DNA from 3 places in the Amycolatopsis sp. NPDC004772 genome. Region 3 is predicted to be linked to each of the others. Evidence: riboswitches for the same ligand, from Rfam matches in the RefSeq annotation. Region 3 holds a riboswitch; each other region holds the start of a gene.
What was found. A riboswitch is a leader RNA that binds a small molecule or an ion and turns the genes downstream of it on or off. The one in region 3 is predicted to bind S-adenosylmethionine.

Region 1: linked by a shared signal. The riboswitch ahead of ACWEF6_RS26885 (aminotransferase class V-fold PLP-dependent enzyme) and the one ahead of thrC (threonine synthase) in region 3 are both predicted to bind S-adenosylmethionine.
Region 2: linked by a shared signal. The riboswitch ahead of ACWEF6_RS36055 (methionine ABC transporter ATP-binding protein) and the one ahead of thrC (threonine synthase) in region 3 are both predicted to bind S-adenosylmethionine.

The regions. Positions count from the first base shown of each region.
Region 1 is NZ_JBSGBK010000051.1:7,692-15,354, reverse strand. Features, by position in the region: gene ACWEF6_RS26910 (AsnC family protein) at 1-560, shown strand, start outside; gene ACWEF6_RS26905 (RluA family pseudouridine synthase) at 557-1,486, opposite strand; gene lspA (signal peptidase II) at 1,483-2,079, opposite strand; gene ACWEF6_RS26895 (hypothetical protein) at 2,157-2,753, opposite strand; gene ACWEF6_RS26890 (hypothetical protein) at 2,758-3,342, opposite strand; gene ACWEF6_RS26885 (aminotransferase class V-fold PLP-dependent enzyme) at 3,359-4,684, opposite strand; SAM riboswitch class IV at 4,724-4,838, opposite strand; gene ACWEF6_RS26880 (potassium/proton antiporter) at 4,916-6,394, opposite strand; gene ACWEF6_RS26875 (ArsR/SmtB family transcription factor) at 6,492-7,184, opposite strand; gene ACWEF6_RS26870 (penicillin-binding transpeptidase domain-containing protein) at 7,264-7,663, opposite strand, start outside.
Region 2 is NZ_JBSGBK010000093.1:326-7,988, forward strand. Features, by position in the region: gene ACWEF6_RS36035 (fatty acyl-AMP ligase) at 1-1,563, opposite strand, end outside; gene ACWEF6_RS36040 (ABC-F family ATP-binding cassette domain-containing protein) at 1,737-3,500, opposite strand; gene ACWEF6_RS36045 (ASCH domain-containing protein) at 3,504-3,911, opposite strand; gene ACWEF6_RS36050 (4-(cytidine 5'-diphospho)-2-C-methyl-D-erythritol kinase) at 3,908-4,870, opposite strand; gene ACWEF6_RS36055 (methionine ABC transporter ATP-binding protein) at 4,994-6,007, opposite strand; SAM riboswitch class I at 6,217-6,307, opposite strand; gene rsmA (16S rRNA (adenine(1518)-N(6)/adenine(1519)-N(6))-dimethyltransferase RsmA) at 6,434-7,270, opposite strand; gene ACWEF6_RS36065 (transglycosylase family protein) at 7,450-7,663, opposite strand, start outside.
Region 3 is NZ_JBSGBK010000017.1:15,775-23,437, forward strand. Features, by position in the region: gene ACWEF6_RS13645 (DMT family transporter) at 1-195, opposite strand, end outside; gene rpsT (30S ribosomal protein S20) at 522-782, shown strand; gene holA (DNA polymerase III subunit delta) at 898-1,878, opposite strand; SAM riboswitch class I at 2,027-2,160, shown strand; gene thrC (threonine synthase) at 2,174-3,439, shown strand; gene ACWEF6_RS13665 (ComEC/Rec2 family competence protein) at 3,477-5,843, opposite strand; gene ACWEF6_RS13670 (helix-hairpin-helix domain-containing protein) at 7,316-7,663, opposite strand, start outside.

The sequences.
Region 1 (7,663 bases), on a different contig from region 3:
AGCAACCACCGCGCCCGCCCCGGCCGTTCACGCCGCCGCCGGTGCCGCTCGACCCGGCCGTGAGCACCTGGGGCGTCCCGCAGACGGCGTCGTGGGCCCGCGGCGACGAACCCGCGCGGACCAGCGGGCCCGCGGCCGGCAAGCAGGGCCGGCTCGGCGAGGTCATGGAGACCCAGGGCCTGGAGGGCGAGCAGCTGTCGGTGCAGCTCCTGGAGGTCCAGGACCCGGCCGACTACCTGTTCAGCGCGGCCGGCTACCGCCTGGAGGACGGCGAACGCGCGGTCGTGGTGCACACCGAGATCACCAACCGCGGGTCGATCCCGTTCGCGTCACTGCCGGACAACTACCTCGAACTGCTCGCCGCCGACGGTCAGGCGATCGGCAAGGCACCGGTGTCGCTGACGTCCCGGCCGCCGCACAAGATCGGCGTCAAACCGGGCGAGACGCTGGGCGGCCACACGGTGTACGTGCTGCCGGACGCCACCCGCGTCGTCTCGGTGCGCTGGAGCCCGCGGCCGGAGCCGGACGAGCGCACCCTCACCTGGTCGATCGAGGACTAATAGCTCTCGTCGCGCAGGATTTCCAGGGCCTTCGCCAGGTCGTCCGGGTACTCCGACTCGAACTCGACCCAGCGGCCGTCCGCGGGGTGGGCGAAGGCCAGGGTCTTCGCGTGCAGCCACTGCCGGCTCAGGCCGAGGTGGCGGGCCAGGACCGGGTCGGCGCCGTAGGTCAGGTCGCCGACGCAGGGGTGCCGCAGCGCCGAGAAGTGGACGCGGATCTGGTGCGTCCGCCCGGTTTCCAGCTTGATGTGCGCGAGCGACGCCGCCCGGAACGCCTCGACGACCTCGTAGTGCGTCACGCTGGGGCGGCCGCCCTGGACCACCGCGAACTTGTAGTCGTGGCGCGGGTGGCGGTCGATCGGGGCGTCGATCGTGCCGCGCGTCGGGTCCGGGTGGCCCTGGACGATCGCGTGGTAGCCCTTGTCGACCGTGCGCTCCTTGAACGCGCGCTTGAGCACGGTGTAGGCGTGCTCGCTCTTGGCCACCACCATGACGCCGGTGGTGCCCGCGTCGAGCCGGTGGACCACGCCCTGGCGCTCGGCCGCGCCCGACGTCGCGATCCGCAGGCCGGCCGCGGCGAGGCCGCCGACGACGGTGGGGCCGGTCCAGCCCGGGCTCGGGTGCACCGCGACGCCGACCGGCTTCGAGATCACCACGATGTCGTCGTCGTCGTGCAGGATCTGCATGCCTTCGACCGGCTGCGCGACGACCTCGACCGGGTTCGCCGGCTCCGGCAGGGTGATCTCCAGCAGCCCGCCGCCGGACAGGCGGTCGGACTTGCCCGCGGGACGGCCGTCGAGCAGCACGTCCCCGGACTCGGCGAGCTCGGCGACGACCGTGCGGGACAGCCCGAGCAGCTTGGCCAGGCCGGCGTCGACCCGCATCCCGTCGAGCCCGTCGGGCACCGGGAGCATCCGCGAACTCACGCCTGCTCCTCCTGCTGCTGCTCGGCCTTCTTCTTGTCCTTCGTCGACGTGCCGTCGTAGTCCTTGCCCAGCAGGGACAGCAGGACGATCAGGGCGCCGCCGACGCAGATCGCGGAGTCGGCGATGTTGAAGATCGCGAAGCCCTTGCCGTTGGGGGCGAAGGCCGAGATGAAGTCGACGACGTGGCCCTGCAGCCCACCGGGCGCGCGGAAGATGCGGTCGGTCAGGTTGCCGGTGGCGCCGGCGAGCACCAGGCCGAGGCCGATCGCCCAGCCGATCGAGCGCAGCCGCCGCGACAGCCAGACGATCGCGATGACCACGGCGAGCGCGACCAGGGCGAGCACCCAGGTCATGCCGGTGGCCATCGAGAAGGCGGCGCCGGGGTTGCGGATCACCTGCAGGTAGATCAGCCCGCCGAGGACCTTGACCGGCTCCTTGCCCTCCAGGTTGGCGACGACCAGGTTCTTCGACACCAGGTCGATCGCCCAGAACACGACGGCGACCGCGAAGACCCAGCCGACCCGCCGCTTCGGCAGCAGCGGCTTCGCCGGCACCTCCGGGTTCTCGGGCGCGTCGGCGGCCGGATCGGGCACCGCCTCGGCGGGCGCGGCGGTGTCGGGCTCGGAGTGGCTGGGCTCGGTGCTCACCGGTCCATTGTCCACGGCGCTGGTCAGGCGGTGGCGGGCCCGTCCGGACGCGGCCGCAGGAGCACGGCGAAGGCGGCCGCGAACAGGACGCCCGCCGCGGCGAGCGCGCCGGCCACCGGTGGCAGGAACAGCGTCGTGACCAGCGTGAACACCGCGGCGACGGCCAGGAGCGACCAGCTGCGTTCGTAGCCGGCCAGCACCAGGAGGCCCAACGCCGCGAGCAGCGGGCCGCGGACGTCGCCGTCGAGCCGGAACTGGAGGGCGCCGGCCAGGTCGAGCAGCGGGACGGCGGCCAGCGCCCCGAGCGTGCCGAGCAGGAACCGGCCGGGACGCGGCGGCCGCAGCTGCCGCCAGTACCAGGCGGCGACGGCGAGGACCACGCAGGCGAGGCCGGCGAGCCAGCCGAGCCGCGCCGAGGGCACCACGTCGACGGCGACGGCGATCGCTCGCTGCTCGCTCGCCAGGCCGGTGCCGTTGAGCTCGTTGGTCGCGGAGCCGTGCAACCGCTGGTACCCGAGCGTGCTCTCGGGGCGGTCCGGGACCAGTGCGACGGCCACCATCACGAGCAGCGCGAACCCCAGTGCGGCCAACGGGAACCAGGCCCTCCGCGGACTCCCCATCGGGTCAGCCTATCCGGGGCTTCGGCCGCAGCAGGGCGGCGAAGGCGGCGGCGAGCAGGATGGCCGCGGACCCCAGCACGCCCGCCATGTCCGCCGAAAGCACCACGGCGACCAGCGCGAACGCCGCCGCCGTGAGCAGGACGAACCGGCTGCGCTCGTACGCGGCGAGCAGCAGCAGGCCGAGCGTGGCCAGGAGCGGGCCGCGCAGGGTGTCGTCGAGCCGGAACTGCCACGATCCGACCAGGTCGAGCAGGGGGACGGCGAGCAGCGCGGCGACCGTGCCGAGGACGAACCGGGCGGTGCGGACGGGCCGCAGCGCGAGCGCGTACCAGATGGCCGTGCCGGTGACGACCACGCCGAGCGCGATCAGCCACGCGATCTCGGTCGGCAGGCCCGGGCCCAGGGCGTAGAACTCGTCCTGGGTCAGGAACTGCAGGCGAGGGGATGCCGGCGTGGCCGGCCGGAGCAGGAGGTTCGCGGCCTCGGCTTGGGCCCGGCTGCGGCGCGCCAGCAACTGCGCCGCCGCCAGGCCGATCTCCGCGAACCCCAGCAGTGCCAGCGGAAACCAGAAACGCGGCCCTCTCCCCATCGGCCCAGGCTAGCGCTCAGCAGAACGGCGGCAGCTCGCGCGGGTCGCCCACCGGGGCCCAGCGGCCGTCCACCTTCGCGTACTCCCAGCGGGCTCCGCGGGCGACGATCTGGCGCAGCGCCAGCAGCACGCGGTCGACGTGTTCCTCGGTGCTGCCGAGGCCGAGGCTGACGCGGACCGCCTGCTGCCCCTCGCCGCCGGTGACGCCGATCAGGCGCTTGGCCGCGATGTGGGCGCAGAAGGCGCCGTCGCGGACGCCGATGCCGTACTCGGCGGACAGGACCGCGGCGAGCCAGCCGGGGTCGAAGCCGTCGACGACGAAGCTGACCGTGCCGACCCGGTCGACCGGCGCGTCGAACAGCCGCAGCTCGGCGCAGCCGGGGATGCTCTCGAGGCCCTTGCGCAGCCGGGCGAGCAGGGCCTGCTCGTGGTCTTCGATCGCGGCCCAGTTTTCGCCGAGGGTCTCGCACGCGACGCCGAGCGCGTACACGCCGACGGTGTTGGGCGAGCCGGCTTCGTGGCGCTCCGGGCCGGTGTTCCAGACGACGGCGTCTTCGGTGACGAGCTTGGTCGCACCGCCGCCGGCGAGGTACGGGCGGGCCGCGCGCAGCCAGTCGGCACGGCCGATCAGCGCGCCCGCACCGAAGGGCGCGTACAACTTGTGGCCGGACAACGCGACGTAGTCGACGTCGAGTTCCTTGAGCGAAATCCGGCGGTGCGGGGCCAGCTGGGCGGCGTCGAGAGCGATGCGAGCGCCGTGTTTGCGCGCCACGGCGGCGATTTCCGCCACCGGGAGCAGTTCACCGGTCACATTGGACGCCCCGGTGACGACGACCAGCCGCGGGCCCTGCGGGGCTTCGGCGAGTGCTTCGTCCACAGCGGACACCGCGGCGAGGCGGGTGCGCGGCGTCGGGATCCGCCGGACGTTCGGTCCCTGCCACGGCAGGAGCGCGGCGTGGTGCTCGGTGTCGAACACGATCACCGTGGTGTGCCGGGGAAGGCTGCGGGCGAGGAGGTTGAAGGCGTCGGTGGTGTTGCGGGTGAAGACGACGGTGTCGGTCCGCCGCGCGTCGACGAAGCGGCGCAGGACGTCGCGGGTGCGCTCGTAGAGCTTGGTGGAGACCTGCGACGCGAAGCCGGCGCCGCGGTGGACGCTGGCGTACCAGGGCAGGAACTCGTCGACCTTCGCGCGGACGGCGTCGAGGCAGGGGGCGCTCGCGGCGTGGTCGAGGTTGGCGTAGCCGATGTCCCCGCCGGTGACCAGCGGGACCCGCAGCGACGCCCCGGCGACAGCGGGAACGGCGGGGGCTTCGAGCTGGGTGCGGTCGATGGCGAGAGTCATCGGGGTGCCTCCTCGGCGATCCGGGGGACCCCGGCGAGGGGCCCGCGCTTGCCCGTCGCACGGCGCGACCGGCCCGGTCTTCACCCGGGGCACCCCACCGCGGTAGGAGGGTTGCCGGCCAGCAAGCCGGGGCTTCGCGCTGGCACTCATGACCTGGTTCGAAGGTAACCGAGAGCGCGTCCGGGCGCCAACCCCCGTCGCACATTCTGAGACGCCGGTCACAGAGCGTGCTCAGCGGCCGGATTCGCCCTTCCAGCGGGCCAGGCGGCCGGCCCGGTCGACGGCGCGCAGCCGGCGTTCGACCGCGTCGCGGACCGCGCTCGTCGTGACGACCAGGAGCTGGTCGTTCTCCTGCAGCCGGCTGGTCTTCTGCGGGGTGAACCCGGCGCCGTCGCGGACGACCAGGCTGATCGTCGCGCCGACCGGCAGGCGCAGCTCGGACAGGTACACGCCGTGCATCTTCGACCCCGGCTGGATCCGGACCTGCAGCAGTTCGGCGCCGAGCTCGTCCAGCGGCGCGGAGTCGACCTCTATTTCGTGCGCTTCGGACTTCTTGGCCAGCCCGAGCGTGCGGGCGAGCGGGCCGAGCGTCGCCCCCTGGACCAGCGTCAGCACGATGACCAGCACGAACACCGCGTCGACCAGCCGTTGCGCGCCCGGCAGGCCCTGCGACAGCGGGATCATGGCGAGCACGATCGGCACCGCGCCGCGCAGCCCGGCCCACGACAGGAACACCTGTTCCCGCCACGGCAGGCGGAACGGCAGCATCGACAGCACCACCGAGACCGGCCGCGCCAGCAGCAGCACGACCGCGCCCGCGACCAGGCCCGGCACGATCGCGTCGAGCAGCCGGCCCGGCGAGGCGAACAGCCCGAGCAGTACGAACAGGCCGATCTGGGCCAGCCAGCCCAGGCCTTCGGCGAACGAGAGCGTGTCCGACCGGTGCGGCAGCCGCGAATTGCCGAGCACCAGCGCGGCGACGTAGGTGGCGAGCAGCCCGGACGCGTGCAGCAGCTGCCCGGACGAGTAGGCGACGACGCACACCGCGACCGTGGCCAGCGGGTAGAGGCCGGTCGCCGGCAGCGCGGCCCGGCGCAGCGCGATCCCGCCGAGCCAGCCGAAGGCGAGGCCGATGACCAGGCCGGCCGTCAGCTCGTAGACCACCAGCAGCGGCAGCGTCCAGTCCACAGTGGTGCCTTCGGCCAGCACCACGACGGCGATGTAGGCCGGTGCGTCGTTGATGCCCGACTCGAGTTCGAGCGCGCCGGTGAGCCGTTTGCCGATCCCGGCCGTGCGCAGCACCGAGAACACCGCGGCCGCGTCGGTCGAGGCGAGCACCGCGCCCCACAGCAGCGCGAGCCGCCAGTCGAGGCCCAGCAGCCAGTGCAGGGCCGCGCCGGTGGCCGCAATGCTGACCACAACGGCCACTGTGGACAGTGCGATCCCCCGGCCCAGCGCGGGTTTCACCGCCGACCACCGGGTGGTCAGCCCGCCTTCGGCGAGGATCATGACGAGGGCGGCGAGGCCGAGCGACTGGGTCAGGCCGGGGTTGTCGAACCGGATGCCGAAGCCGGCTTCCCCCAGCAGGACGCCGATCCCCAGGTACAGCAGCAGCGAGGGCAGGCCCAGCCGGATCGACACGCGCACGGCCAGCACGGACGCGAGGAGGACGACGCCGCCGACGCCGAGCAGCACGGGAAGCTGGTCCATGCCCGCCTCCTCCCGAGTGCCGTGGGGCCCTCAGAATAGTGAGGCGCGTGGGTTAACTCGTTCGTGTACCGCTGCCCAGCGCCGGACACCCGGTGTGTTAAGGCGCCGCACCACCACCGAGCGCGTCGAGATCGACACCGAGCGCGGCGAACGGCTCCCCCGCCGCCGGCAGCACCTTGACCGCGCGGTGGCCGTCCCGGGCCACCCAGCCGGCGTCGACCGCCCGCTCGAGCAGCGCGGCGGGCAGGGCGCCGGCGAGGTGGTCGCGGCGCTCCGTCCAATCCAGACAGTCCCGCAGCAGCGGCCGCCGCCCGGCCGCCACGGGGACGCCGAGAGCCGCCAGGACGTCGCGGCCGCGCGGGGTCAGCGCCAGCCCGGCGGCGGTGTCGACCAGGCCGGTGGCGAGCATGCCCTCGCGGAGGGCGACGCCGAGCTCGCCGGCGAGATGGTCGTAGCAAGTCCGGGCGAAGCCGAGCCGTCGTGCGCGCAGAGAAGATTTGAGGCTGGTCACGGGCCGGTGTTCGGCGTGCTGGGCCAGGTGCTCGATCAGCTCGGCGACGCGCGGGTCGGCGATCCGGACGTAGCTGGCCCGCCCCTGCTTGACGCGGGCGACGAAGCCGGCACCGGCCAGCCGGCTGACGTGCTCGCTGGCCGTCGAAAGCGCGATCCCGGCGGCCTTCGCGAGCTCGCCGACGGTCCAGGCCCGCCCGTCCAGCAGCACGAGGCACATGGTGGCCCGGCTCGGGTCGGCGAGCACCGCGGCCACCTCGGCCAGCGCGATCGTCTCCATGCCCCCACGCTACGGCCCCGACCCTTCGGCCCCGGCCGAACCTTCGCGTACCCAGCCGGACGACACGCGTGTCGTCCGGTCAGAGGGCCTTGAGGAACTTGGCGGCCAGCTGGACGGCCGGGCCGGAGTCGTTCGACTTTTCGAGGACCACGGCGAAGGCGGTGCTGCCGCGGTACCCGACGAACCAGCCCGTGGCGTTCGAGCCGTCGCCGAACTGGGCCGTGCCCGTCTTGCCGAAGACGTTGCCCGCCGACGCCGCCGCGCGGCCGGTGCCGCTGGTCACCACCGCGTGCATCATCTTCCGCACCTCCCCGAGCACTGACGAAGGCGGCGGGGAGTAGCCCTTGACGACCGAGGTCTCCAGGTCGTGCCACAGCCGGGGCGTGATCGCCTTGCCCGTCGCGACCGTGGCCGCCATCAGCGTGCCGCCGAGGGCGCTGGCCTGGATGCGGCCCTGGCCGAACCCGTCCTCGACCTGC
Region 2 (7,663 bases), on a different contig from region 3:
GTCCACCGCGTCGCGGACCCGGGCCGACACCTGCTTCATCAGGTTCTTCTCGGCCTCGGCGTCGCCCGCCAGCTTCGACTCCACGACCACCGCGAACCGCTCGCGGCGGCTGCCCGCGTCCAGCCGGACCGCCACCGCGTTGCCCGCCCGCACGCCCTCGACCGACGTCGCCGCGCGCTCGATGTCCGTCGGGTACAGGTTGCGGCCGCCCATGATGATGACGTCCTTGCGGCGGCCGCAGATGACGATCTGGCCGTCCACCAGGTAGCCGAGGTCGCCGGTGTTCAGCCACCCGGCCTCGTCCTGCGTCGCGAGCGGGCCGTCCATGGTCAGGTAGCCCGGCGTCACGGCCTCGCCGCGCAGCCGGATCTCGCCGACCTCGCGCTCGCCCAGCCGCGCGCCCGACTCGTCGACGATCTCCGCCTCCAGCCCGTCGAGGGGCCGCCCGAGCAGCGCGAACGACCGGACGCTGTCGGTGCCGCGCCGCGGGTCGCCCTCCGGCACCGGCACCGCGCGGTTGTCCGCCTCCAGCGCGTCGGCTTCGACGACGTCCAGGGTGAGGCCGGTGAACAGCGGCGCGAACGACACCGCGAGCGTCGCCTCCGCCATGCCGTAGGCCGGGAAGACGCACTCGGCGGGCATCTTGAACCGGGCGCCGGCGTCCACAAAGGTCTGGACGGCGGTCTCGTCGATCGGCTCGGCGCCGTTCAGCGCGATGCGCAGCTTCGAGAGGTCGTAGGCGTCGTCCTCGTCGACACGCGCCATCCGGCGCCCGACGATGGCGTACGCGAAGTTCGGCGCGGCCGTCGTGGTGCCGTGGTACTTGGTGATCAGTTCCGGCCAGATCAACGGCCCCGAGAGGAACTCGACCGGCGTGATCTTGACCAGCTCGACGCCGAAGGTCATCGGCACGGTCAGGAAGCCGACCATGCCCATGTCGTGGAACGTCGGCAGCCACGACACCATCACGTCGACGTCGAAGTCGAACTCCGCGCGCTCGACCATGGCCTTGACGTTGGAGTACAGGTTCCCGTAGGTGATCCGGACGGCCTTGGGGTCGGCGGTCGAGCCGCTGGTGAGCTGCAGGAGCGCGGTGTCGCCCTCGTCGGTGGTGACGACGTCGGCGAGCGGCTCGGCCGCGGCGAGCTCGGTGATGAGCTGGAACCCGATGCCCTTCTCCTCCAGCACCGGCGCGAGCTGGTCGAAGGGCTCGCCCAGCAGCACCAGGTCGGAGCCGATCATCCCGAGCACCCGCACGGTGTCCTCGGCCCACTCGGCGAGGTCGGTGCGCGGGGTCGGCTGGTGCAGCATGGTGACGCTGCCGCCGGCCAGCCAGACGGCCTGCACGGTCGGCGCGATCAGCACCGGCGCGGCGGCCAGCACGGCGACCGCACCCCCGCGTTCGAACCCGCCGGCCACCAGGCCACCGGCGATCCGCCGCGCCTCGGCGTGCACCTCGGCCCAGGTCCGCCGGACCGGCTCCTTCGGCTCCCCGGTGACCATGCCGCGCTGCTGCCCCCGCTTCGTCGCGGTGGCGACGAGCGTGTCCACGAACCTGCTCATAGCGGGAACATTACTGTCTGGACGTCAACATCCGCCGAGCAACGCGGAAACGGGGCCTCGAAGCCGGCGGTCCACCTGGCGCTGCCCCCGCAGCCGGACGAAGACGAGCTCGGGGCCTGCTCGCCCCTGCCACTCGATCGGCCGCCCGAGCGGTTCGTCCGGCCCGGCGACTCTCATTCCAGCAGCTCGGACGTCTCCAGCCAGCGGCCCTCGACGTCCTCGATCTCGCCCTGGACGCCCTTCAGCTCGGCGTTCAGCTCCATCAGCTTCGCCGGGTCCGTCGCGGCCGCCAGCAAGGACGCGTGGAGCTTCTCCTCCTTCGCGTGCAGCTGGTCGAGCTTGCGCTCCAGGCGGCCGAGTTCCTTCTGGGCCGCGCGCAGGTCCGCCGCCGATTTCTTCGCCTCCACCTTCTCCACCGAAGGCGCCGGGCCGGAGACCGGACGAGCCGCTGCCCGGCGGTTCAGGTACTCCTCGATGCCGCCGGGCAGGTGGGTGATCCGGCCGTCGCCGAACAGGGCGACGATCGTGTCGCACACCCGCTCCACCAGGTAGCGGTCGTGGGACACCACCACCATCGTGCCCGGCCAGCCGTCGAGGAGGTCCTCCAGCTGCTGGAGCGTGTCGATGTCCAGGTCGTTCGTCGGCTCGTCGAGCAGCAGCACGTTCGGCTCGGCCATCAGCAGCCGGCACAGCTGCAGCCGGCGGCGCTCGCCACCCGACAGGTCCTCGACCGGGGTCCACTGGCGGGCGGCCGGGAAGCCGAGCTTTTCGCCCAGCTGCGACGCCGTCATCTCCTGCTTGCCGAACACCACCCGCCCGGCCACCTGCTCGATCGCCTGCAGCACGCGCAGGTCGCCGGGCAGGTCGTCGAGCTCCTGACGCAGGTGCGCGAGCGCGACCGTCTTGCCCTCGATCCGGCGCCCCGTCGAGCCCTCGACGTCACCGCCGAGCAGCTTCAGCAGCGACGTCTTGCCCGAGCCGTTGACGCCGACCAGGCCGATCCGGTCGCCTGGGCCGATCCGCCAGGTGACGTGGTCGAGCAGCGTCCGCTCGCCCACCGCGTACGTCGTGTCTTCCAGCTCCAGCACGGTTTTCCCGAGCCGCCGCTTCGCGAACGCCTGCAGCTCGACGGAATCGCGCGGCGGCGGGACGTCGGCGATCAGCGCTTCGGCCGCCTCGACGCGGTAGCGCGGCTTCGACGAGCGCGCCTGCGGGCCGCGGCGCAGCCACGCCAGCTCCTTACGGGCCAGGTTCTGCCGCTTCTCCTCGGCCGTCGCGGCCAGACGCGCCCGCTCGGCGCGCGCGAAGATCCAGTCGGCGTAGCCACCTTCGTACTGCTCGACGCGGCCGTTCGCGACCTCCCACGTCAGCGTCGCGACCGTGTCGAGGAACCACCGGTCGTGCGTGACGACCACGACGGCGACCTTCCGGGCCAGCAGGTGGTCGGCGAGCCAGCGGACACCTTCGACGTCCAGGTGGTTGGTCGGCTCGTCGAGCACGATCAGGTCGAGCTCGCCGGTCAGCGCGGCGGCCAGGGAGACCCGGCGCCGCTCGCCGCCGGACAGGTTCGCCGTCGGCGTGTCCAGACCGATCGCCGTGATGCCCAAGCCGTCCACAATGGACCGGACACGCGCGTCGGCGGCCCATTCGTGCTCGGCGCCGTAGCGCTCGAGCACGACGTCGCCGACCGTGCTGCCGTCCGGGAGTTCCGTGCGCTGGGTGACCACGGCCATCCGCAGATCGCGAACCTGGCTCACCCGCCCGGAATCCGGCTCGGCGAGTCCGGAAAGGACTTCCAGCAGCGTGGTCTTGCCGCCCCCGTTGAGGCCGACGACGCCGATGCGCTGCCCGGCCGCGATGCCGAGGGAAACGCCGTCCAGCAGCGGGCGAACCCCGTAGGACTTGCTCACCGCCTCCAGGTTGACCAGGTTGGCCACTGCTCAGCCGATCCTTTCCACGATGACGAACCGCGTCGCCACGACGAGGGTCGTGTCGTCCACGGCGAACTCCGGGTCTTCCATGACCGCGCGCATTTCCGCGCTCTGCCAGTAGTCCGTGTGGTCGGCACGCCACTCGGCGACGCTGGTGAAGCCCTCGCCCTCGTCGAGCGCGTGCTGCAAGTCCACTTCGGACAGAGGGAGGACGCGCACCTCGGTGGTCTCGAGCACCGCGACGCCGTTGCCCGCCGAGTCGATCATCAGCTCGCGCTCGCCGACGACAGGCAGTTCTTCGCCGTACTTCTCGTATTCGGCGACCAGGCCGGTGGTCGACGTCTTCTCCCCGCGCAGGATCGCCGCGACCAGCTTGTCGCGCAGCGGGCCGGGGAAGGCGAACTCGGCGTGCTTCATGCGTGCACCCGCGGCGGCGCCGGGCGTGGCGCGTCGTCCCCGCCGACCAACCGGGCGCCGGGGACGGGGCCGTGGGCCACGCGGACCGTGCGGCAGACGCCGGCGCCCGACAGCTCGGCCGCGACCTCCACCGCCGACTGCGCGTCTTCGCAGAGGAACGCGCACGTCGGGCCGGAACCGGACACCGTGCCCGCGAGCGCGCCCGCGTTCACGCCCGCCCGGAGCGTGCGGCGCAGGTCGGGCCGCAGTGAGACCGCCGCCGCCTGGAGGTCGTTGCCCAGCAGCAGGGCCAGCTGGCGTGGGTCGCCCGACGCCAGCGCCTCGACGACCGGTGTGTGCGAACCGATCCGGGGCGGGTTGCCCGCCGCGCGCAGGCGGTCGAGTTCGCCGAACACCTTCGGCGTCGACAGCCCTTCGGCGGCGAAAGCCAGCACCCAGTGGAACGTGTGCCGCGACAGCACCGGGACGAGCTGCTCGCCGCGACCGGTGCCCAGGGCGGTGCCGCCGTACAGCGCGAACGGGACGTCGCTGCCCAGGCCGGCGGCGAGCTCGGCCAGCTCGTCACGGGTGACGTCGAGTCCCCACAGCGAGGCGAGCCCGACCAGCGTCGCCGCCGCGTCGGCGCTGCCGCCCGCCATGCCGCCGGCGACCGGGATGCCCTTGCGCAGCACCACCCGGACCTTCGGCTCGCCGGTGCGCCCGACGTGCGCGGCGAGCGCCTCGACGGCCCGCCAGGCCAGGTTTTCGGGGCCGGTCGGGACCGAGCCCTCCCCCTCGCCGTAGACCTCGATGCCGGGCTCTTCGGTGACCGCGACGGTCACCTCGTCGGTCAGCGACAGCGCCTGGAACACGGTGACCAGCTCGTGGTAACCGTCTTCGCGCAGGTCGTCGACCGAAAGGTGCAGGTTGACCTTGGCCGGGACCCGGACGGTGACTGGGGGCGGAACTACGGCGAGCACCCGACCAGCCTACGTGCCCGCCCGAACGCCCCAATGTGGCGTTGGGTGCGTTGGACGCACCGAACGCCACATTGGGTGCGTCACATGCACCCAACGCCACATTGGGGCGCTTGGGGCGGGGGGTCAGGCGGCCGCGACACCCTGCGGGCCGCGCGCGGTGTGCGTCACGTGCCCGCCGCGCTCGGCGACCCAGGCCAGCGCCGCGTCGGCGCGCTCGCCGCGGACACCGAGGCGGAACCGGCCGACCGGCGTGTCACCGATGCGGGTCAGGCCGCCGCCGATGGTGGCGAACTCGACGTCGAAGCGGCCCGCGGCCTCGGGCAGCAGCGCGCCCACCGACGCGAAACCGACCAGCACGACGTCGGCCGAGCGGTCGTAGCGCGCCGCCTGCGAGCGGGTGGTCTCGATGGCCGGCAGCAGCGCCTGGGCGGTGCGGCTGGCCGGGTTCGAGATCAGGTCGAGCACCGTGCCGCGCTCGACGACCGTGCCGTCCTCCAGCACCGCGACGTCGTCGCAGACCCGGCGGACCACGCCCGCGTCCGGCGTCGTGACGACGATCGTGGTGCCCAGCTCGGAGCGCGCCCGGTCGAGGACGGCGAGCACCGCGCCGGCCTCCTCCGGGTCGACGCCGGCGGTCGGGTCGTCGGCGAGCAGCACGGCCGGGGCCGCCGCCAGCGCCTTCGCGACCGCGACGCGGCGGAGCTGCCCGGCGGACAGCTCACCGGGCCGCTGCGTGGCGCGCTGGGTCAGGCCGACGAGGTCGAGCAGCGAGCCGACCCGGCTGCGGCGCTGCGGGCCGTCGACGCCGAGCTGCTCGAGCGGGGAAGCGATGTTGCCGGCGATGGTGCGCTCGGCGATCAGCTCCGGTTTCGTGGAAACGACGCCGAGCTGACGGCGGATTTCGCGGAGGCGGCGGCCGTCGAGGGTGCCGGTGTTGAGGCCGTCGAGGCGGACGACACCGCGGTCCGGGCGCTCCTGCAGGGCGATGCACCGGGCGAGGACGGACTTGCCCGACCCGGCGGGACCGACCACGCCGAACAGCGAGCCGGCCTGGACGTCGACGCTCACGTCCCGCAGCGCGACGACGGAGTTTCCGTTGGTGGCAAAGGTTTTGGACAGGTTTTCGACGGTGATCACGAAGGCTCCAGAAAACGGGGTGCAGGCAGCGCGCAGCACCCGGCCGCAAGCGAGTTCCGTCCTGTTCGGACGGTGCGTGAAGAAGAGGTGGACCGGCTCGGACTAGCTCAGCGGGAGCGTCGACACGCGGTCACGGAGCGGCGGCCTTCGTCGACAACGCGACGCCTGGTCAGGAGCAGGGGGCGGGCTACCCTCTTCATCGAAAACGGCCTCCATCGGTCCTGGCGGTAGCACCTGCCCTGTGGAGGGTGGTTGCTGCGACTTCGGCGAGCCAGGTCTCTCAGTCGCTCGGGATGGACGTACTGAGTAAAACCGATCCCGAGGAGCGAAAGCAAGCCCGTTGGCCCAGATCACACGAGTGGAGGTGTCCGAATCGCGGGATCACGGGCTGGGCGGGCGTATTTTCACGCCTCCACTGTGGAGTCGCTAACGCGCGGCGGCGATGCGGGCGAAGTCGTGCACATCCAGCTGCTCGCCACGGGTCTTGGGGTCGATCCCGGCCGCCGTCAGGAGTTCGCCGGCGCGCTCGGCCGAGCCCGCCCAGCCCGCGAGCGCGGCCCGGAGCGTCTTCCTGCGTTGTGAGAATGCGGCGTCCACCAGGCCGAAGAGGACGTCCCGGTCGTCGGACGCCGTCGCGTCGGCCCGCTCGAAGGCGACGAGCGCGGAATCGACGTTCGGCACCGGCCAGAACACCGAGCGTGGCACGGCGGCGACCTTGCGTGCGGGGCCGTACCAGGCGAGCTTGACGCTGGGCACGCCGTAGATCCGGCTGCCGGGGCCGGCGGCCATCCGGTCGGCGACCTCGGTCTGCACCATGACGAGGCCGCTCCGGAGGGAGGGCACCTCAGCCAGCAGGTGCAGCACGACGGGCACGGCGACGTTGTAGGGCAGGTTCGCGACGAGAGCGGTCGGCTCGCCCAGTTCTTCGCGGGTGACGCGCAGGGCGTCCGCCCCGACGACGGTGAGGTTTCCGGCCGCTTCCGGGCCCCGCTCGGCCACCGTCTCGGGCAGCCGCTCGGCGAGCTTGGGATCGATCTCGACGGCGACCACCCGGGCGCCGGTGGCGAGCAGCCCGAGGGTCAGCGACCCGAGCCCGGGCCCGACCTCGAGGACGACGTCGCCCTCGCCGACGTTCGCCAGCTCGACGATCCGCCGGACGGTGTTGGGGTCGTGCACGAAGTTCTGCCCGAGCTTCTTGGTCGGCCGCACGTCGAGTTCGGCCGCCAGCGCACGGATTTCGGCCGGTCCCAGCAGTTCAACCACCGGACGAGCCTACTTGAACCCGGATCCGGCGTGATCAGCGGCGGATCCCGCGTGATCAGAGGCGCATCTCGCGTGATTGGAGGCGGATCTCGCGTGATTGAGCGCGGATCTCGCGTGATTGAGGGGCGACACGCGGAACGGCCCCCGTCCGGTGGACGGGGGCCGTTCCGAAGGGGGGCTCAGGCCTTCTTGCCGCAGACCGGCCAGGCGCTGTAGCCGCCGCGGGCGTCGCGGACCTTCTCCGCGACCGCGATCTGCTGCTCGCGCGAAGCCTGGTTCGGCAGGTTCGCGTACTGGTCGCCGCCGTAGGCGTCCCACGTGCGCTTGTCGAACTGGAGGCCGCCGTAGTAGCCGTTGCCGGTGTTGATGGCCCAGTTGCCGCCCGACTCGCAC
Region 3 (7,663 bases):
CAGCCAGCTCCACTGTGGACGGCCGGCTCCGACGACGAGCTGGACGACCGTGATCGGCAGCAGCGCGACGGCGCCGACGGTGTAGTAGAGCCAGACGAACTGGGTGCCGCCGGAGGAAATCCGCTTCGCGGCGAGGTTCCAGGCGGCGTGCACGACGGCCGCGACGAGGACTAGGGACAGGGCGGTGGCGTTCATCGGACCCCTTCGGTTTTTCGCGCGCGCGAAACCGGGTCCTCCAGGCTTTTGCCCCGTCAGATGAACGACCGGCCGTCCGGGCCCGCCGATGGTGCCGCTCGGACCAGACCCACCGGTCCTGGTTGGGTCGAGCTGGGAGCGCGGACCGGCGACGGAACCCTAGGCACTACCGCCGTCCACCGTACTCCCGGCTCCGGACGCCCGCGGCCCGGCTGTTAGAGTGGTCGCTCGCTGCCCGTGCGGCATTCCGTCATGGAGGAAACCCGGTTCCACCGGGGCCACTTCAGCGCGGCGGCGATCTCACCGAGTGAAACAGGAGTTGCCCTATGGCCAACATCAAGTCGCAGATCAAGCGCATCACGACGAACGAGAAGGCGCGTCAGCGCAACCAGGCGATCCGGTCCTCGGTGAAGACCGCGATCCGCAAGGTCCGCGAAGCCGCCGAGGCCGGCGACAAGGCCAAGGCCGTCGAGCTGCAGCGCGACGCCGCCCAGAAGCTGGACAAGGCCGTCTCGAAGGGCGTCATCCACGCCAACCAGGCCGCCAACAAGAAGTCGGCGCTCGCGAAGCGCGTCAACGCGCTCTGAGCTGGTTGATTTCTGGGAAGGCCCCGGCTTCGGCCGGGGCCTTCTTCGTGTCCGTGGTGGGGCCGGCACCGACCGGCCGCGGCGCCCCGGGACGGCAGCGCCGCGGCTCGCGGCGTCAGCGGTCGCCCTTGGCCGCCGCCACCTCGAGGACCGCTCGTTCCAGCGCGTAGTTCGGGTCCGCCGCCACGCCCTTGACCTCGGCGTTCAGCCGCGCGACCACGCGCATCGCCGTCGCCAGGCCGTCGGGGTTCCAGCCGCGGGACTGGCCCTGCGCCTTGCGGATCTTCCACGGCGGCATGCCGAGTTCGCCCGCCAGCTGGTTCGGGTTGCCCCGGCCCGCGCCGGAGACCCGGGCGATCGTGCGGACCGCGTCGGCCAGAGCGTCCGCGACCAGGACGTGCGGGACGCCCAGCTGCATCGCCCACCGCAGCGACTCCAGCGCCGCCGAGCGGTCACCGCTGACGGCCTTCTCCGCGACTGCGAACCCGGTGACGTCGGCGCGGCCGCGGTGGTAGCGGCGGACCGCGTCGGCGTCGACGGCCCCGCCGGTGTCCGCGACCAGCTGCGTCGCCGCCGAGGAGAGTTCCCGCAGGTCGGAGCCCACGGCGTCGAGGAGGGCGGCCACCCCCGCCGGGTCGATCTTGCCGCCCACCCGGCGCACCTCGTGGCGCACGAACTGCTCCCGCTCGGCCGGCTTGGTCAGCTTCGGGCACTCGGTGACCTCAGCACCGGCCTTCTTCAGCGCGGCCGGGAGCGACTTGCCGGCCTTGCTGCGGCCGCCGCCGGTGTGCACGACAACGAGCACGACCCCGTCCGCCGGGTCCTTCAGGTAGCTCGCGACGGCGTCGGCCAGCTCCTGCGAGATGTCCTGCGCCGACTCCAGGACGATCACCCGGCCCTCGCTGAACAGCGACGGGCTGACCAGTTCGGCCAGCTCGGGCGCTGTGAGATCGGACACCCGGACGCGGGTCAGCTCCGCGGTCGGGTCCGTCGCGCGGGCGGCGGCGAGCGTCTCGCGGACGGCCCGCTCGATCAGCAGTTCTTCCTCCCCCAGCACCAGCTGCAGCGGGGCCGGGGCGGTGGCTTGCGCGGTCACCCGGGAATCCTCTCACTTGCGCTCCGGTGCCCCCGCTCCGGTGATGTCGGGCGGCCACCGTGGCACGGCGCGAGCGCGATGTCGTACGGTGTAGCCGAGGCAGCCCGCCCCGGACGATCCGGCGTGCGTGGCACCGACAACCGAATACCGCTCATCCAGAGGGGCAGAGGGAACGGCCCGACGAAGCCCCGGCAACCGGCGTACAGCCCGTCATCCCGCGATCGCGGGGTAGCTGACGACCACGGTGCCAATTCCGGCCCGCTTCGGCGGGGCAGATGAGGAAAGGAACCTCGCGATGACCGCCACCCTCGGCACGACCTCCACCACGAAGACCCCGGATCTCGGTCCCGCCGTCGAACTGGTGTCGAAGGAAGAGGGCCACCGGCAGCCGCTGGCCCCGGAGTTCGTCTCCGCCGAAGACTTCTCGCCGCTCGAGGTCGCCTACGACTTCGGCCGCGTCCGCCGCGAAGACATCGAGGCCGGCCCCAAGAACATCTGGCGCTACAAGAAGCTCCTTCCGGTTCCGTCCAACGTCGAAGAGATCCCGAACACCGAGCCGGGCGCGACGCGGCTGGTCCGCGCCGACCGCCTCGCCAAGGCGCTCGGCCTCAAGCGCGTGTGGGTCAAGGACGACACCGGCAACCCGACGCACTCGTTCAAGGACCGCGTCGTCGCCGTCGCGCTGGCCGCGGCCCGCGAGTTCGGGTTCGAGGTGCTCGCGTGTCCGTCGACCGGCAACCTGGCCAACGCGACGGCCGCCGCCGCGGCCCGCGCCGGCTGGCGGTCGGTCGTGCTGATCCCGAAGACCCTCGAGCGCGCCAAGATCCTCACCACCGCGGTGTACGACGGTGACCTCCTCGCCATCGACGGCAACTACGACGACGTCAACCGCCTCGCCACCGAGCTCGCCGGCGAGCACCCGAAGTGGGCGTTCGTCAACGTGAACGTCCGGCCGTACTACTCGGAAGGCTCGAAGACGCTGGCCTTCGAGGTCGCCGAGCAGCTCGGCTGGCGCATCCCGCCGCAGATCGTCGTCCCGATCGCCTCCGGTTCGCAGTTGACCAAGGTGGACAAGGGTTTCCGTGAGCTGGGTCAGCTCGGCCTCGTGGACGCCAGCCCGTACAAGGTGTTCGGCGCGCAGGCCACCGGCTGCTCGCCGGTGTCGGCCGCGTTCCGCGAAGGCCACGACGTGGTCCAGCCGGTGAAGCCGGACACCATCGCCCGTTCGCTGGCGATCGGCAACCCGGCCGACGGCCCGTACGTGCTCGACATCGTCAACCGCACCGGCGGCGCGATCGAGGACGTCTCCGACGAAGAGGTCGTCGAAGGCATCCGCCTGCTCGCCCGCACCGAAGGCATCTTCACCGAGACGGCGGGCGGGGTCACCGTCGCCACGGCGAAGAAGCTGGTCGAGACGGGCAAGCTGGACCCGGACGCCGAGACGGTCCTGCTGATCACCGGCGACGGCCTCAAGACCCTCGACGCGATCGAGAACCACGTCGGCCCCAAGGCCACCCTGCCGCCCTCGGCCGCGGCCGTGAACGAGGCCCTCGGCTACTGAGCTCCGGCCGGGGCGGGCAGTCGGCCTGCCCCGGCACTCAGCGTCGCGGCGGGCCGCGCGGCTCGCCACGGCGGACTATTGCCGTTCCGGTGACCACCGCGGTGTCGCCGTCCTCGTCGGTGCGAGTGACTCGCGCGCCGAGCGCCACCAAGGTGTCCATTGTGGACTTGCTGGGGTGGCCGTACGTGTTTCCCGCCCCGACGCTGACCAACGCCACCCGCGGAGCCACCGCCGCGAGGAACGACGGCAGCGAGTAACGGCTGCCGTGATGGGGCACCTTCAGCACCTCCGCCTTCAGATCTCCGATGTCGGCCAGCAGGTCCGCCTGCGCGGCCAGTTCGACATCGCCGGTCAGCAGGACCCGGCCGGCCGTGGTTTCCGCCCGGATGACCACCGAGCTGTTGTTGATCGTCGTGCCGTCCTGGGGCCCGTCTTGCCGCGCCGGTACGTAACGCGGGCCGAGGACGTCGAGCGCCAGGCCCGGCCAGTCCAGCCGCTCCCCCGGGTTCAGTTCCACCAGCGGCACCGCCCGCCGGCCGGCCTCGGCGGCGACCTGGCGCCACGCCCATCCCGGCGACCGCCCGGGGCCGACGGCGATCGCACCGACCGCGCGGCCGTCGAAGACCGAGGCGAGACCGCCGATGTGGTCGGCGTGCAGGTGGCTCAGCACCAGCAGCGGAACCCGGTCGACCGCCAGCCGGTGCAGGCACTCGTCGACCGGCCCCGGCTCGGGCCCGGCATCGACGACGACCGCGCGCCCCGGCTCGGCGGTCGCCAGCACGACCGCGTCACCTTGGCCGACGTCGCACTCGACCATCGCCCAGTTCCGCGGCGGCCACGCCGGCGCCACCACCCGGACCGGCACGAACACCAGCAGCGCACCGGCGACGAGCACGGCCATCAGCACCCGCACCTTCCGGTGCCGGACCGCGAGCGCCAGCCCCGCCAGGACGACGGCGGCCAGGAGACCGCCCACCCAGCCGCCGGGCCAGGCGATGACCGCGCCCGGAGCCCGGGCACCGTGCCGGGCCACCGTGATCAGCCACCGGGCCTCGGGGTCGGCCAGGTGCACCAGGAGCCTCCCGGCGCCCGGCCACCACGGACCGGTGATCGTCGCCAGCACGCCGAGCACCGTCGCTGGAGCCACGACGGGCGCGGCGAGGACGTTGGTCAGCACCGAAACCAGGCTCACCGACCCCGCCATGCCCGCGAGCACAGGCGCCGTCACCAGGAAGGCCGCCAGCGGGACGGCCAGCCCTTCCGCGAACCCCGGCGGGATCCCGCGGCGGACCAGGGCGCCGGCCCACCGGGGCGCGAGCAGGACCAGCCCGCCGGTGGCGCACACCGACAGGGCGAAGCCGAAGTCGGTGGCCATCGCCGGGTCCGCCACCACCAGCAGGCACACCGCGAAGGCCAGTGCGGGCAACGCAGAACCGCGGCGTCCCAGCGCCAGGGCCAGGAGTGCCACGGCCGCCATGACGCCGGCACGCAGCACGCTCGGCTCCGGGCCGACGAGAACGAGGAACCCGGCCAGGCACGTCCCGGCCGCGGCGGCCGACAGCCGGGGGCCGAGCCGGAGCAGGCGCAACAGGAGCAGGACCGCCCCGCAGACGACGGCGAGGTTGCCCCCGCTGACCGCGGTGAGGTGCGCGAGTCCGGCGGAGACGAACTCCTGCTCGACGCGCGGAGACAACGCGCTCGTGTCGCCGAGCACCAGGCCCGGGAGGAGACCCGCGGGTTCGTCCGGCAGGACCTGGCACAGGTCGTGGAGCCCGGCGCGCAGCTCGGCCGCCGCCTGTTGCCACCACGGCGACGGGCCCGGGTCGGCCGGTGGACCGCGTACGGACAGCACCGCGACGGTCAGGTCTGAGCCGCGCGGCGGCATCAGGAGGCCGGTCGCGGTCACCTCCTGGCCTGGTAGCAGGGAGGTCCACTGCTCGACCGGGGCCAGCAGGAGGACGCGGCCGGAGGAAGGGACCGGCCGTCCGTCGACCGAGGCTGTGCGGACGTCGGCCGCGACGACGACCGACCGGGCGCCTGCTTGGCGGTCGGCGTATCCCGCGCTGCGCACGGGTTTCGGGCGCTCGGCGACGACGACTCGTAATGCGGCCGGTAGGCCTTCTGCCGTGCGGAGTTCGTCACGTTGGGCGTCGCGGATTCGCCAGGCGACCGGGCCGGCGGCGAGGAGGCCGAGGATCAGGAGGGCCGCTGCCGCGTCGCGCGCCCGGGGGTGATTGCGGGCTCGCCACAGGATGAGGCCGGCGATCATTGTCGAGGCCAGGCCGGTGGCGACGGTCGTCCACCAGCCGAGCAGTAAGCCGGCCAATGCTGCCAGCCAGCAGGCCGCGGCTGCCGGGACTAGCCGCATGTCCTGGCGGGTGTCGGTTGCTGGGAGGGTGGTCATTCTGGTGTCACCTTCTGTGGGACGGCGGACTTGGGCAGGTCGCTGGTGCCGGCCGTGGTGAGCTGGGAGCGCTTCACGTGACCGCCTTCTCGGGCGGGCGATCCGCTCCTGCGAGGTGTGGGCGGCCGGGCCGCGAGCAGCTCGCTTTGGTGGACGGAACCAAAGTGGGCGGCACTGCGGACACGGACGGGCGGCCAGGTGCTGGTTGAAAGTGAGCCCACGCCGCGCAAATGGCGCATGTCTTCGACCGCCCGGACGGCGCTCGTCCGGCTGCCCCCTTCCGCGAGGGAGCCTTCTCGGCCACACCGTCGGTGCCGGCGACGGAAAGCCGAGTATGTGCCACCGTGCTCATCGGACCGCCACCTGCCGCGAGCGCATCCGGGAGGCACCGGCCAGCCAGCCAGCAGGCGGCGTCCGCCGGTCCCCGGGCGGTGCGGGTTGATCAGCGGGCGCTGTCGATGCGGGCGGGCGGCGAGCCGCAGCTCGAAAGCGAGCCCACGCGATCGGAGAGCCACACGCCCTGTCGGGCACCGGCCGCAGAAGGCGCTCATCCGATCGCCACCTCCCGAAAGCATGCGAGCGAACCGCTTCCGAGAAGCACCGGCAGCCAGCCCACGGGCGGTGCGGGTCCAGAAGCGATGTCGATGTGGGTAGGGCGGCGAGCCGCAGGTTGGGAGCAAGCCCGCGCGTTCGGAGAGCCACACGTCCTGTCGGGTGCTGGCGACAGAAGGTGCTCATCGGACCGCCACCTGCCGCGAGCATGCGAGCGAGCCACTTCTGAGGGGCACCGGCAGCCGGGTTGCGAGTGGGGGTGGGTTGGTCGACGGGCGCTGGGGACACGGGTGGGCGGCCAGCCGCTGCTCGGAAGCGAGCCCACGCGATAGGAAGCCACGCCTTGCCGGGTGCCGGCGGCAGCGAGCACTCATCCGATCGCGACCTCTCGAAAGCGAGCGAGCCCGCTTTCGAGAGGTGCGAATGAGCGGCTTGCGGCGTCAGTCGGCCTGGAAGCGGGTCGACTTGTCGGACGAGACCATCGACGGCGTGCAGTGGATGTGGGCAGGCGGCGAGTCGCTGGTTGAGGCCGGAGCCCGCGCCGTCGGAGAACCGAAGGGCAGGCGCGGCGGGCACGGCAGGCGCGACGGGCATGGCGGGCGCGACGGGCATGGCGGGCACGGCAGGCACAGCGGGCACGGCAGGCACGGCAGGCACAGCGGGCACGGCAGGCACGGCAGGCACGGCAGGTACAGCGGGCATGGCGGGCGCGACGGGCATGGCGGGCACGGCAGGCACAGCGGGCACGGCAGGCACGGCAGGCACAGCGGGCATGACGGGCACGGCAGGCACAGCGGGCATGACGGGCACGGCAGGCACAGCGGGCGCGACGGGCGCGACGGGCACGGCAGGCACAGCGGGCACAGCGGGCGCGACGGGCGCGACGGGCGCGACGGGCACGCCAGGCACGGAGAAGGTGGTCATCCGACCGTCACCTGGTCTCGCAGGCGGGCGAACTTGCTTTCTCCGATGCCGTCGACGTCCCTCAGCTGCTCCACCTTTGTGAAGCCGCCGTGGTCTGTGCGCCACTGGACGATGCGCGTGGCCATTACCTCGCCTACTCCCGGGAGGGTGTCCAGCTGGGCGGCCGAGGCTGTGTTGAGGTCGACCTTTGCGCCGGGTGCAGGGGAGCCCGGGTTCAGGTCCGGGGGTGGTGGGGGTGCCGGGATGCCGACCGCCAGCTGCTCGCCGTCCGCTACCTTGCGGGCGAGGTTCAAGGTGGCCATGTCCGCTCCCGGCTCGGGGCCGCCGGCTGCGCGCAGGACGTC